2 regions of the Massilia violaceinigra genome follow, and region 1 is predicted to be linked to the other one. Evidence: predicted binding sites of a transcription regulator. Region 1 holds the regulator's gene; the other holds the start of a gene.
The links. The regulator FNR, encoded in region 1, switches genes on or off when oxygen is low (the NO sensors DNR and NnrR bind a similar motif). The targets are predictions, from matches to a motif close to TTGATNNNNATCAA.
Positions count from the first base shown of each region.

Region 2: CR152_RS16330 (universal stress protein) is a predicted target of FNR. The motif match lies at 2,565-2,578, and genes of this name have one in related genera.

Region 1 is NZ_CP024608.1:6,175,671-6,181,463, forward strand. It holds gene CR152_RS26520 (DUF885 domain-containing protein) at 1-91, opposite strand, end outside; gene CR152_RS26525 (hypothetical protein) at 336-1,082, shown strand; gene CR152_RS34730 (hypothetical protein) at 1,179-1,310, shown strand; gene rhlE1 (RNA helicase RhlE1) at 1,384-2,631, shown strand; gene CR152_RS33295 (cation transporting ATPase C-terminal domain-containing protein) at 2,765-3,034, shown strand; gene fnr (fumarate/nitrate reduction transcriptional regulator Fnr) at 3,162-3,929, shown strand; gene CR152_RS26540 (hypothetical protein) at 4,120-4,722, shown strand; gene CR152_RS26545 (hypothetical protein) at 4,769-5,002, opposite strand; gene CR152_RS26550 (FixH family protein) at 5,017-5,550, opposite strand; gene ccoG (cytochrome c oxidase accessory protein CcoG) at 5,570-5,793, opposite strand, start outside.
Region 2 is NZ_CP024608.1:3,651,967-3,657,759, forward strand. It holds gene CR152_RS16320 (Crp/Fnr family transcriptional regulator) at 1-756, opposite strand, end outside; gene CR152_RS16325 (response regulator) at 1,226-1,870, opposite strand; gene CR152_RS16330 (universal stress protein) at 2,026-2,490, opposite strand; gene CR152_RS16335 (protein phosphatase CheZ) at 2,910-3,752, shown strand; gene CR152_RS16340 (chemotaxis protein CheA) at 3,752-5,659, shown strand.

The sequences.
Region 1 (5,793 bases):
CGAGCACCGGCACGGCGGCGCCGCCAAGCGACAAGGCCACCAGGGCGGCGATCAGACGGGGCGCGACGGCGCGCTGGAACGGGGTAGGCATGCGGGAATCTCCGGAAAATCGGTTGGTGGGGCGTGTTGCGGACGATCTGCAGCCGGCCGCCACAGAATTTATCATGGATCGGGCCCGGAAACCACCATCCCGGCACGCAACGGCGCCCGTCAATACAGGCGAAACGCCATTCCCAGGCGATCCGCGCCGGGCCGGCCGGGCGACAAAAAACGACAATTGCTTACCTTTCGGGACTGGCTTGGCAGCCCCGACTGGAGTAGCATGGCGGGCCACGATGCCAGAGCATGTCGCCGGCGGCCTGAGCCGGTACAATGCCGCCATCCCCCAGTCATTCGTCAAAGGTCATTGCATGTACATCAAGAATACCGTCCTGGCGGCCGCCGCCCTGTTGCTGGCCGCCAGCGCGCAAGCCCAGATCGCCGTTACCGCAGAAGTCGGCACCACGGGCGTCGGCGCCCATCTGATTTTCCCAATGGAAAAAACGCTGAATGCCCGTTTCGGCGCCAGCTATTTCCAGTACAAGTACAACGATACCGCCAGCACCGTCCACTACACGATGAAGGCCAAGCTGCAAAACATCGACGTGCTGTTCGACTGGCACCTGATCGATAACAGCCCGTTCCGCCTGACCGGCGGCGTGGTGTACAACGGCAACAAGGTCAGCATGGTGGCGCGCCAGGATTCCAACGGCAACTACAACATCAACGGCAAGACTTACGCGGCGAGCCAGGTCGGCATCCTCAACGGCGGCATCGAGTACAACAAGGGCGCGCCCTACCTCGGCGTGGGCTGGGGCAATGCCTTGAGCACCGACAAGAAGTGGCAATTCAGCGCCGATGTGGGCGCTCTGTGGCAGGGCCATCCGAACGGCCGTCTGGTGCAGTCGGGCTGCACGGCCACCAGCGCCGCCTGCACCCAGCTGGCGCGCGACGTGGCGGTCGAGCGCGTGAAGATGGAAGCCGACGTCCAGGCCTACAAGGTGTATCCGGTGCTGCGCGCCGGCGTGAGCTACCGCTTCTGACAGCGCGTCGCGATAGCGCGTCGCGATAGCGCGTTGCAATAGCGCGCCGTCCGGGCGTGGTTTTGGGTAGCATTGGCTTTTTAACAGGGGTGCGCCATGAAACCACGCTTTCACCCGCTCGCGGCCCTTGCCGCCTGCTGCATGCTCGTGCTCTCCGTGGCCGCCTGCGGCGACAAGCACGAGCCGACCAAGCCGACCGTCTCGGCAGCTGTGAGCGCCACGCGCTAGGGGTTTTGCGCCCCGGCCGGCGCCGGACAGAGTAAACTACGCCCTTGTTCTTTTGCTGCAAGGTCGCTTCCCCATGTCTTTTGATTCCCTCGGTCTGATCGATCCCCTCGTGCGCACACTGGACGCGCTCGGCTACAGCACCCCCACCCCGGTGCAGGCGCAAGCCATTCCGGCCGTGCTGGCCGGACGCGACATGATGGCGGCCGCCCAGACCGGCACCGGCAAGACCGCCGGCTTCGCCCTGCCCCTGCTGCAGCGCCTGACCCTGCAGGGCCAGGTCGGCGCCAACGCGGTGCGCGTGCTGGTGCTGGTGCCCACCCGCGAGCTGGCCGAACAGGTGCACGAAAGTTTCCGTGCCTACGGGGCCGGCTTGCCGCTGCGGACCCACGTCGCCTACGGCGGCGTCAGCATCAATCCGCAGATGATGAAGCTGCGCAAGGGCCTCGATGTGCTGGTGGCCACGCCCGGCCGCCTGCTCGACCTGTACCGCCAGAACGCGGTCAAGTTCGACCAGCTCGAAACGCTGGTGCTCGATGAAGCGGACCGCATGCTGGACCTGGGCTTTTCGCGCGAGCTCGACGCCGTGTTCGCCGCGCTCCCGAAAAAACGCCAGACCCTGCTGTTTTCGGCCACCTTTTCGGACGAGATCCGCGCGCTGGCCGGCAAGCTGCTGATCGACCCGCTGAGCATCGAGGTCAGTCCGCGCAACAGCACCGTCAAGCGCATCCGCCAGTGGGTGGTGCCGGTCGACAAGAAGCGCAAGCCGGAACTGTTCCTGTATCTGCTGAAAAAGCACCGCTGGGGCCAGGTGCTGGTGTTCGTCAAGACGCGCAAGGGCGTGGACCAGCTGGTCGAGACCCTGCAGGCGCAGGGCATCGCGGCCGATTCGATCCATGGCGACAAGCCGCAGCCGGCCAGATTGCGCGCGCTCGACCGTTTCAAGGCGGGCGAAGCGAAGATCCTGGTGGCCACCGACGTGGCCGCGCGCGGACTGGACATCGACGACTTGCCGCAGGTGGTCAATTTCGACCTGCCGATCGTGGCCGAGGATTATATTCACCGCACCGGCCGCACCGGCCGCGCGGGCGCCTCGGGCGAGGCGGTGTCGCTGGTGTGCGCGGACGAAGTGCAGTTGCTTGCCGCCATCGAAATCCTCACCAAACAGACCCTGGAGCGGATCGAGGAGCCTGGTTTCTCGCCCGAACACCGGGTGCCGGTGACCAACACCGCCGGCGAGGTGCTGAAAAAGCCCAAGAAGCCGAAGAAAGCCAAGATCACGGGCGAGGTCTCGACCGTCGACGTGCGTTTCCGCCCGCGCTAAGTAGCCGATCCCGGCACGCTCGTGCCACATCAAGCCTTGCTGGTAAGTCATTGATATCTTGAACGATCCGCCTCGCCGCGGACGGCCCCAACGCGCTGCCGGCCGCCTGCCGCCCTGGCCTTCTCCAACGGGCATGGAACGCCGCGCGCCAACCCATGTTCCTGCTGCCGCCTCGCCGCCCCGACGCGCCCCTCATCGGCGGCGCCGGCCCAACCGGGTGCGGTGGATGATCGCCGCGAACGCCCTCGCCGCGCTGCTGGTCGTGATCTGCGTGCCCGGGCTGGCGGCCGTGTTTCATTTCACGCCATTAAGTGCCGCACAACTGGTATCGGCGGGCGCTATTGGTCTTTCCCTTGTTCTTTGGTCGGCGCTGTTGGGACTTGCACAACGCCTGCGCAGATAATGCAACGCCACCATGGCCATTCGGGCATCTGTACTGGGGAAAATGCCGCAGCTGCGCCGCTATTAGCCTGCCTGCCATGGTTCCACTGGGGTATCATACGGCTCAAGCCACAAACCGTCAGACCCCTATGCCCCAGCCTCTTCCATTCGTTCCCGCAGCCATTTTGAACGTCGCCGCGCTCAAGGCCAGCTGCGCGGGATGCAGCATGCACCAGCTGTGCCTGCCGATGGGACTCGAAAACGACGATATCACCCGACTCGACAACATCATCGGCAAGCGTCGCCGCGTCTTGCGCGACGAGCGCCTGTACCAGATGGACGAGCCGTTCCGCAACCTGTACGCCATCCGCTTCGGCCACTTCAAGACCTACCAGGTCAATGCGGGCGGCGAGCAGCAGATCACGGGTTTCCAGATGGCCGGCGAACTGCTGGGCATGGACGCCATCAGCGGCGACCGCCACCATTGCGACGCGGTCGCGCTCGAAGACAGCGAAGTGTGCGAGATTCCATTCGAACGCCTGGAAGAACTGTTCGGCGAGGTGCCCACCCTGCTGCGCCATTTCCACCGCATCATGAGCCAGGAAATCACGCGCGAGCAAAATGTGATGCTGTTGCTGGGAAATATGCGGGCCGAGCAGCGCTTTGCGGTGTTCCTGGTCAACCTGTCGGCACGCTACGCGGCGCGCGGCTACTCGGCCACCAGTTTCCAGCTGCGCATGTCGCGCGAAGATATCGGCAACTACCTCGGCCTGACCATCGAAAGCATCAGCCGCCTGCTGTCGCGCTTCAAGAAACAGGGCTGGATCGGCGTCGACAAGCGCGAAATGACCCTGCTCGACCCGGCCATGCTCAAGGCGCTGGCCGCCGGCACCGAGCAGTGCAGCCCGATGGCGTAAGTCGCAACAAGCCTGCGGGAATCAGTTTTCCAACAGGCGATAATAATGTTCACAGGTAATTATCAGGACATAATTACGGGCTTTCCTCTTCCCCGCGCGCCACATCCTGCTACCTGCCTTATCCTTCCGGCCTGTACGCCGCCGCGCACGCGTGAGGCAGCGCAAAGGCGGGGCATGGGCGCTCGCCACAATGCGCGATGCCCGCCCTCACGACCTCGGATACCGCTCGCTGTTCGCCCACCCGGAACGGGTGCGCGAACTGGTCACGGATTTCACTTCCTTCAAGCTGCTCGATGAAGTCGCCCTGTCGGCCTTCGAGCGGGTGCTGGCGCTGCTGTTCCGGCTTGAACTTTCACTCTTGCCCGAGGTCTCAACAGACGTCTTGCCGGCGCTGACGACGTGGTTCAAGGAATCACCCCAGGCCAGCCTGCGGCGCTCGATTCAGGTATGGGTAAACGGTTTGCTGGCACGCGGAACCGGCAATTCGGAATTGTTTATGGTTGATAGCGCGGAGGAGGATGCCGACATGGGAGGCAAACTTGCAACGTGCGCCGAGCAGATCGAGGAGATCGGCTTTCAAAACGGGTGTGCGGAAGGTAAGGCGGAAGGACAAGTCATTGCCCTACGCGGGGCGCTGGGCAGCCTGTTGCGCAAGCGGTTCGGCGAATTGCCGGGGCCGGCAACGCAACGCATCGGTCAGGCCACTCAGGCAGAGCTTGAACAGTGGTTCGAGCGCAGCCTCAACGCGCCCAGCCTGCAGGCGGTGTTTGACGATGGCGCGGCATCCACTTGACCCGAACTCTCTCGCGCTCCTTGGCACGGCGCACAAAATATCCAGGCTAAAACGGCGGATGCGGATCGTCCGGCACCACGACCAGATAGTAGGTCAGCATGCTGGCCAGCGCGCAAAAAGTCCAGAAGAAGAAAAAGCCGATGGTGTACGCCGCCATCGGCGAGAGCGTGATGTCGCCCACATGCAGCGCCTCGCGCGGATCGAACAGCGCAAAAAAGCAGCCTTCGGCCAGCATCGCCGCCAGGAAGGCGGGCCACAACACTTTCATCGCAAGTCGCATCTGCACTCCCCCGGTCAGTGAGCAAGGTCCGCAGCGTCGGCCTTGATCGCCAGCGCCTGCTCGCGCGGCCAGTGCCAGGCCGCAGCCAGACGCCAGTCACGCTTACCGCCTTCAACCACCACCTGCCAGCGCGCCCGTTCCAGCAGCGGCAACGCCACCGAAAAACGCCCAGCCGCATCCGGAATCACGTCCAGCTTGCGGTCCTTCTGCGGCTGGGTGGCGTGCGCCAGGTGGATGCTGAACGGCGCGCTCAAGGCCTGTCCGCCGCTGGTCAGGGTACCGGCCAGCCTTTCCGTGGCCGGATCATAGCGCGCGTCGAACCCCAGGCGCATGGCGCTGGCCACGCGGTCGCGCCGCAAGTCCTGGTTGATCGCCTTGCCCTTCGTGTAGTAGTCGTCGACCACCATCGCATCCTGGCCGCGGTAGGCGACGAAACCAAGGTTCACGCCGGCCACCACCACGATGGCGGGGCCGAGCATCAGGAGCCATGGCCAGCGGTGCTTGTACCACGGGCCGATGGAGGGAATCAGAGGTGAGGCGGTTTGCATGCGGGTCTCCTTGTTTGCTTTATTTTGGCACGATGAACACGGCTTTTTCACGCACGCTGAGCGACGGGTCGTCCACCGCCGTCAGTTCGAACTCGATGTGGTTCGATCCGGGCGCCGCCGCGCCGCGCGCCGCCGCGCTGCGTTCGACCTGCACCCGCACCGGCACCGCGCGCGTGCTGGCGCCATCGAGCACGGCCTGGTCGGTCGTGGCCAGGCGCACCGAATCGATGCCCGACACCTTGA
Region 2 (5,793 bases), 2.5 Mb from region 1:
GGCCTTGGCCTTGGCTGCGCTGTTCTGCTTGGCGCGTGAACGCGATGGCGGCAGGCGGCGCAGGGTCTTGAGCGCATCGGCGTCCTTGATGCCGATGGTGCGCTGGTCGACCGTGATGAGCCCGATTTCGTTAAAAGCCGACAAGGTGCGGCTGACGGTTTCCAGAGTCAGGCCCAGGTAGCTGCCGATTTCATGGCGCGTCATGCGCAGGTTGAACAGCTTGCTCGAGTAACCCATGGCGGCAAAGCGGTCGGCCAGGGACACCAGGAAGCGCGCCACGCGGGCTTCCGCGCTGAGGGCGCCGAGCATGCCGATCATGGCTTGTTCGCGCACCAGTTCGCGGCTCATCACGCCGTACATGACGTTTTCCAGTTCCAGGTGCACGCGGCCCAGGGCCGTGAGCTTCTTGAACGGCAGCAAGATCAGGTCGCAGTCGGACAGGGCCACCGCTTCGGAGGCGTAGTGGCGGGTGTGGATGCCGTCGACGCCGAGCATGTCGCCCTTCATGGGGAAGCTGAGGACCTGTTCGTTGCCGAATTCGTCGATGAGCACGGTCTTGAGGAAGCCGGAATTGACGATGTAGAGGGTGTCGAAGGCCTGGCCGATGGTGTGAACGCGCTGGCCGGTCTTGAATTGCACGTGCTGGAACAGCAATTCTTCGCTGTTGATCGAGACTGCCGCGCTGATGTGCAGCAGGTCGCAGACTTCCTTGAGATTGGACCAGAGGCGGCCCTGACGCTGCCGCCCTGCTTCCATTGGAGAGGAATGCATGGTCGACGTGGTGGTGGTGCGGGTGTCTTGCGGTGGCGTGGTCAGCATGCTCATCTCCAGGGTAAGGAAAATTCGAAGTTTCAGGCTGCGGGTATCAGGCTTGAACAACGATCTGAACAACCTGCGACCGGAGCTTCAAAAGTGATGTACAGCACGGCTGGCTAGCTTGCGTAAGAACAATTTATGAACCGCAGGAAAGCCGAATCGCTGGATTTAAGTATGCCAACACGAGTCCGGCATTGATATCAGCGAACGCTGAATCTGGGAGTAGGATAGGGCGCGCCTTTGTAGGACTATTCCTATTGGAGAAGCTGTTCTACAGAGTGAAAACATGGTCTTGGCGGGGGTGTCGAGCGGGTGCTACTGATGGGTACAGAATCCGACTACTTGAGGTTTCTCGGCACGAAACCATCGCGCCGGTGTCTAAAACTTTTCGCCGTCAGTCAGGCGTGCTTCAGGTCTTGAACGGTGACAGCAGGCGATGGGCCACGGCATATTGCACCATTTCCGACAGCGACGTCATGCCCATCTTTTGCATGATGCGTGTTTTGTGGGTGCTGACCGTCTTCACGCTCAGGTGCAGGCTGTTGGCGATTTCGGTAATCGACTTGCCACCCACCAACAAGGAAAACACTTCGAATTCGCGGTCCGACAATTGCTTGTGCAGCAGCTGCTCGTTGGGCGTCATGATGTTCAGCGCAAGCTGCTCGGCCACTTCGGTGCTGATGTAGGGCCGGCCCGAGGCCACCTTGCGGATCGCCCCCACCAGCTGGGTGCCCGCGCTTTCCTTGGTCAGGTAGCCCTGGGCGCCGGCGCGGATGGCGCGCACCGCGTACTGCTCTTCCTCGTGCATGGTGAGGATCAGGATGGCCAGCTTGGGCGCCTCGCTGCGGATCTGGCGGATCAGGTCGACGCCGCTGCGGCCCGGCATCGACAAGTCGAGCAGCAGCAGGTCGAAGCCGCCCTGGCGCACATGCGACAGCACTTCAAAGCCGTTGATGGCTTCCCCGACAATATCGATGTCGAGTGCGCCGTCGAGGATGCGCTTGAGGCCCTCGCGCATGATCGTGTGGTCGTCGGCAACAACAATGCGTATCATAAAATTGCAATCAGGTAAGTAAGCATGAACGGCGCTTGCGCCGCTGAAAAAAGACTACCAAAAAGCAAGACGGCGCCAGCGCCGATGCCCCGCGGCCCGGCACAGGGTACGGCAAAATTGTCGCTCGCGCCATATTCAGCACTGCTAGGTAAGTGCTAGGTTCCGGGCTCCGTGATCAGGCGGTGAACCAGCACCGGCTTGCTGGTGTGCGACAGCACCTTGTTCGTCACACTGCCCAGCAATAGCTGGCCCCAGCCGCTGCGCCCGTGCGAACCCATGAAGATCAGGTCGCACTGGCGCTGCTCCGCCACCTCGACGATTTTCAGCGCGGCGGCGTCGGCAAACGCCGTCAGCCCCTCGCAGCGCAGCCCTGCATCCTGCGCCGCCCGCAGGACCGAACCGAGGTGTTCCTGGCCGACGCGCCGCATCTGCGCCAGGTATTCCTCTTCGCTGGGGTAGGAGGGCGGAATGATTTCCACGTACACCGGGTACTGGTACTCCGGTGCGACATACAGGACCAGCACATCGGCCCCCATCTGTTTGGCGAAGTTCACGCCGGCGCAGGCCGTGTGCTTCGATACCGCCGAGCCATCGGTCGTAATCAGAATTTTCCGATACATGATGAGTTCTCCCACGCAGCAGGTCGTATTTTGTATTGTAGTGCGCGATCTGACGATTGATAGAACGCCATCCTTTGATCTTGATCAAACTGACAAGCAAGCTGGACTAGAAACGTGACATCGTTTTTTACCTGGATCAGGCGATTCGCCTCCCCGCGCAGAGCTCCCCTTACGAAATACAACACTCCACAGTATCAATTGCACATCAAAGTCACGTTTTAATTATCGATGGCACAAGTTTCGCGTGCCATTTTGCCGCGACCCATGCACAGTGATTTACCAAGGGCACTTCACGCTGCTAAACTCGCGTAAACCCGGCGATGTTGCCGCGCATCATGCTCTGCCCCAAACTTGCATGGCACTACCAGACACCAGCAGATTGATTGCGAACACTTTACAAACATGGAGAAGCAGGGACTATGACCGACGCCGCTGATGATTTCGACGCATTATTCGAGGAAGTGTCCGCGCAGCGCAGCAGCGAACCGGCGCCCGCAGTTGCGCCGGCGCCCGCCGCCGCTGCCGAAGACGATATGGAAGCATTGTTCGACCAGGTCGCTTCGACCCGTCCGCCCGAGTCCGCGCCTGTCGCCGCGGCTGCGCCAGCGGCTCCTGCCTTGGCTGCCGCCCCCGCCGCGGAAGGTGCCGCCGTCGAAACCGATGAGCACGGTAAGCCCATGTTCGAGCGCCTCGGCGGCATCGTGCGCCTGCTGCACGACTCGCTGCGCGAACTGGGCTACGACAAGGCCTTGTCGGAAGCGTCGACCCAGATCGTCGATGCCCAGGACCGCCTGGAATACGTCGCCAGCCTGACCGAGCAGGCCGCCAACAAGGTTCTCAACACGCTCGACGAAGGCATGCCGGCACAGGACGTGCTGTCGAAGAAAGCCAAGGTCATGGACACGCGCTGGGCCGACCTGTTCGCGGGCAAGCTGAGCATCGACGAATTCAAGACCCTGGCCGGCGACTCGCGTGCCTTTGCCCAGGCCGTGACCGACGCCACCGAAGCCGAAAAAGCGCGCCTGCTCGACATCATGATGGCCCAGGATTTCCAGGACATCACGGGCCAGCTGATCAAGAAAGTGGTGATCATCACCAAGACCGTGGAACACGAACTGGCCGAGCTGCTGCGCGACAACGCGCCGCCGGCGGTGCGCGAAAAACTGCTGCAAAAGCCAGCGCTGATGTCGGGACCGTCGTTCCCGTCCGTCGCACTCGATCAAGACAATGTTGACGACCTACTTGCCGATCTGGGATTCTAATGGACGATATGCTCAAGGATTTCGTCGTCGAGGCGATGGATCTTGCAGTCAACGTAGAAGAACACCTGCTCGCCCTCGAGCGCGACCCGAACAATAAGGAAACGCTCAACGCGGTGTTTCGCTCGTTCCACACGATCAAGGGTGGCGCAGGCTTCATGAACCTGCCGGCCCTGGTGGCGGCCTGCCACCTGACCGAGAACCTGTTCGACGCGCTGCGCACCGGCGCCGCGCCGGTCACGCCGATCGCCATCGAAGCGGCGCTGCAGGCATCGGGCTTCGTGGCCGACCAGCTGACCGACCTGTCGAACGGCGCCAGGCCCGAACAACTGGCCTCGATGCCCGACTCGCTCGAACGCATCCTGGTCAACGCCATCGAAGGCAAGGGCGATGCTCCGCCGAAGGCAGCTCCCGTGACCGCCCCGGCGCCCGCACCGGTAGCCGCCGCGCCGGCCGCAGCCGCTCCTGCTGCCGCCGCCTCCACCAGCGCTCCCGGCGCCGATGGCCTCGACTGGGAAGCCATGTTCGTCGCGGTCACGCCGGCCGGCACCTACACCCCGGCCGAGAAGCCTGCCGTCGCCGTCGCCGCCGCCGCTCCCGAACCGGCCGCCGCTCCCGTGGCTGCCGCCGCGCACGCACCGGCCGCCGCCAAGCCGGCCGCCGCCGATGCCGGCGCCGACCGCCGCGAAGAAAAGGTGCAGGAATTTCGCGCCGCCTCCGCGCCCGCCAAGGAAGACAGCATCCGCGTCGACGCCGTCAAGCTCGACGCCCTGCTCGAAGTGGCCGGCGAGTCGGTGCAGGCCGCCAACCAGGCTGCCGTGCTGCTCGAACGCCTGCTGCAATTCAAATTCGAAGGCCCCGCCGCGACCCTCATGGCGACCCTGACCGAAACGCTGGAACGCGCCTCGCGCTATTCGGCCGAACTGCAGCGCGCCACGCTGGCCACGCGCATGCAGCCGGTCGGACGCCTGTTCCAGAAATTCCCGCGCCTGGTGCGCGAACTGGCCAAGGACCTGGGCAAGGACGTCGAACTGACCATCGAAGGGGCCGAGACGGAAGTCGACCGCGTGGTCGTCGACAGCCTGTACGACCCGCTGGTGCACATGCTCAGGAATGCGCTCGACCACGGCGTCGAGTCGCCCGAAGACCGGCTCGCGGCCGGCAAGCCATCGAAGGCGTTCATCTCGCTCAAGGCCTGGCAGGAAGCGAACAGCGTCATGATCGTGCTGCAGGACGACGGCAAGGGCATGGACCCGAACGCGCTGCGCCGCAAGGCCGTGCAAAAAGGCCTGATCAACGAAAACGGCGCCCCGAGCGACGAAGAAGCCTACCAGCTGGTGTTCCTGCCGGGCTTTTCGACCAAGGAAGTGGCGTCCTCGGTATCCGGGCGCGGCGTCGGCATGGACGTGGTCAAGACCGCGGTGGAAAAGAACCGCGGCGCGATTCACATCGATTCCTCGCTCGGCCACGGCACCAAGTTCGCGATCCGCCTGCCGATCGAACTGTCGATCGTGCCGACCATGCTGGTGTCGACATCCGGCGCCGCCCTGGCGCTGCCGATGGCGGTGGTCCAGCGCGTGGTCGAACTGCCCGACAACTTCATGAACGTCGGCGGCGCGCCGGTGCTCAAGGACCAGGGACGCCCGCTGCCGGTACGCTCGCTGGCAAGCTCGCTCGGTTACGAAGCCTGCTCCGAAAAAGTCGGCATCGTGATCGCCGCGCCCCAGCCTTACATCCTCGCCGTGGAAGCGGTGGACGGCACCGCCGACCTGGTGATCAAGCCGATGACCGCCATCAGTGTCGACGGCATCACCGGCACCGCGCGCTCGGCCGAGGGCGAGCTGGTTCTGGTGGTCGGTCTGTCGTTCCTGATGGATGGCTGCCGCAGCACCCTCAAAGTCGCTGCCTGATTGTCCCAAAGCGCTGCCGCCGGACCCGTTCCCCGGCAGCGCGTCTGCTCTTCCCCCATATTGATGACGTTGACGTTGCCTTGCATCTAAATGCATGGCAATATGGCATCTTTTATTTTTCTTAAAAAACTTAA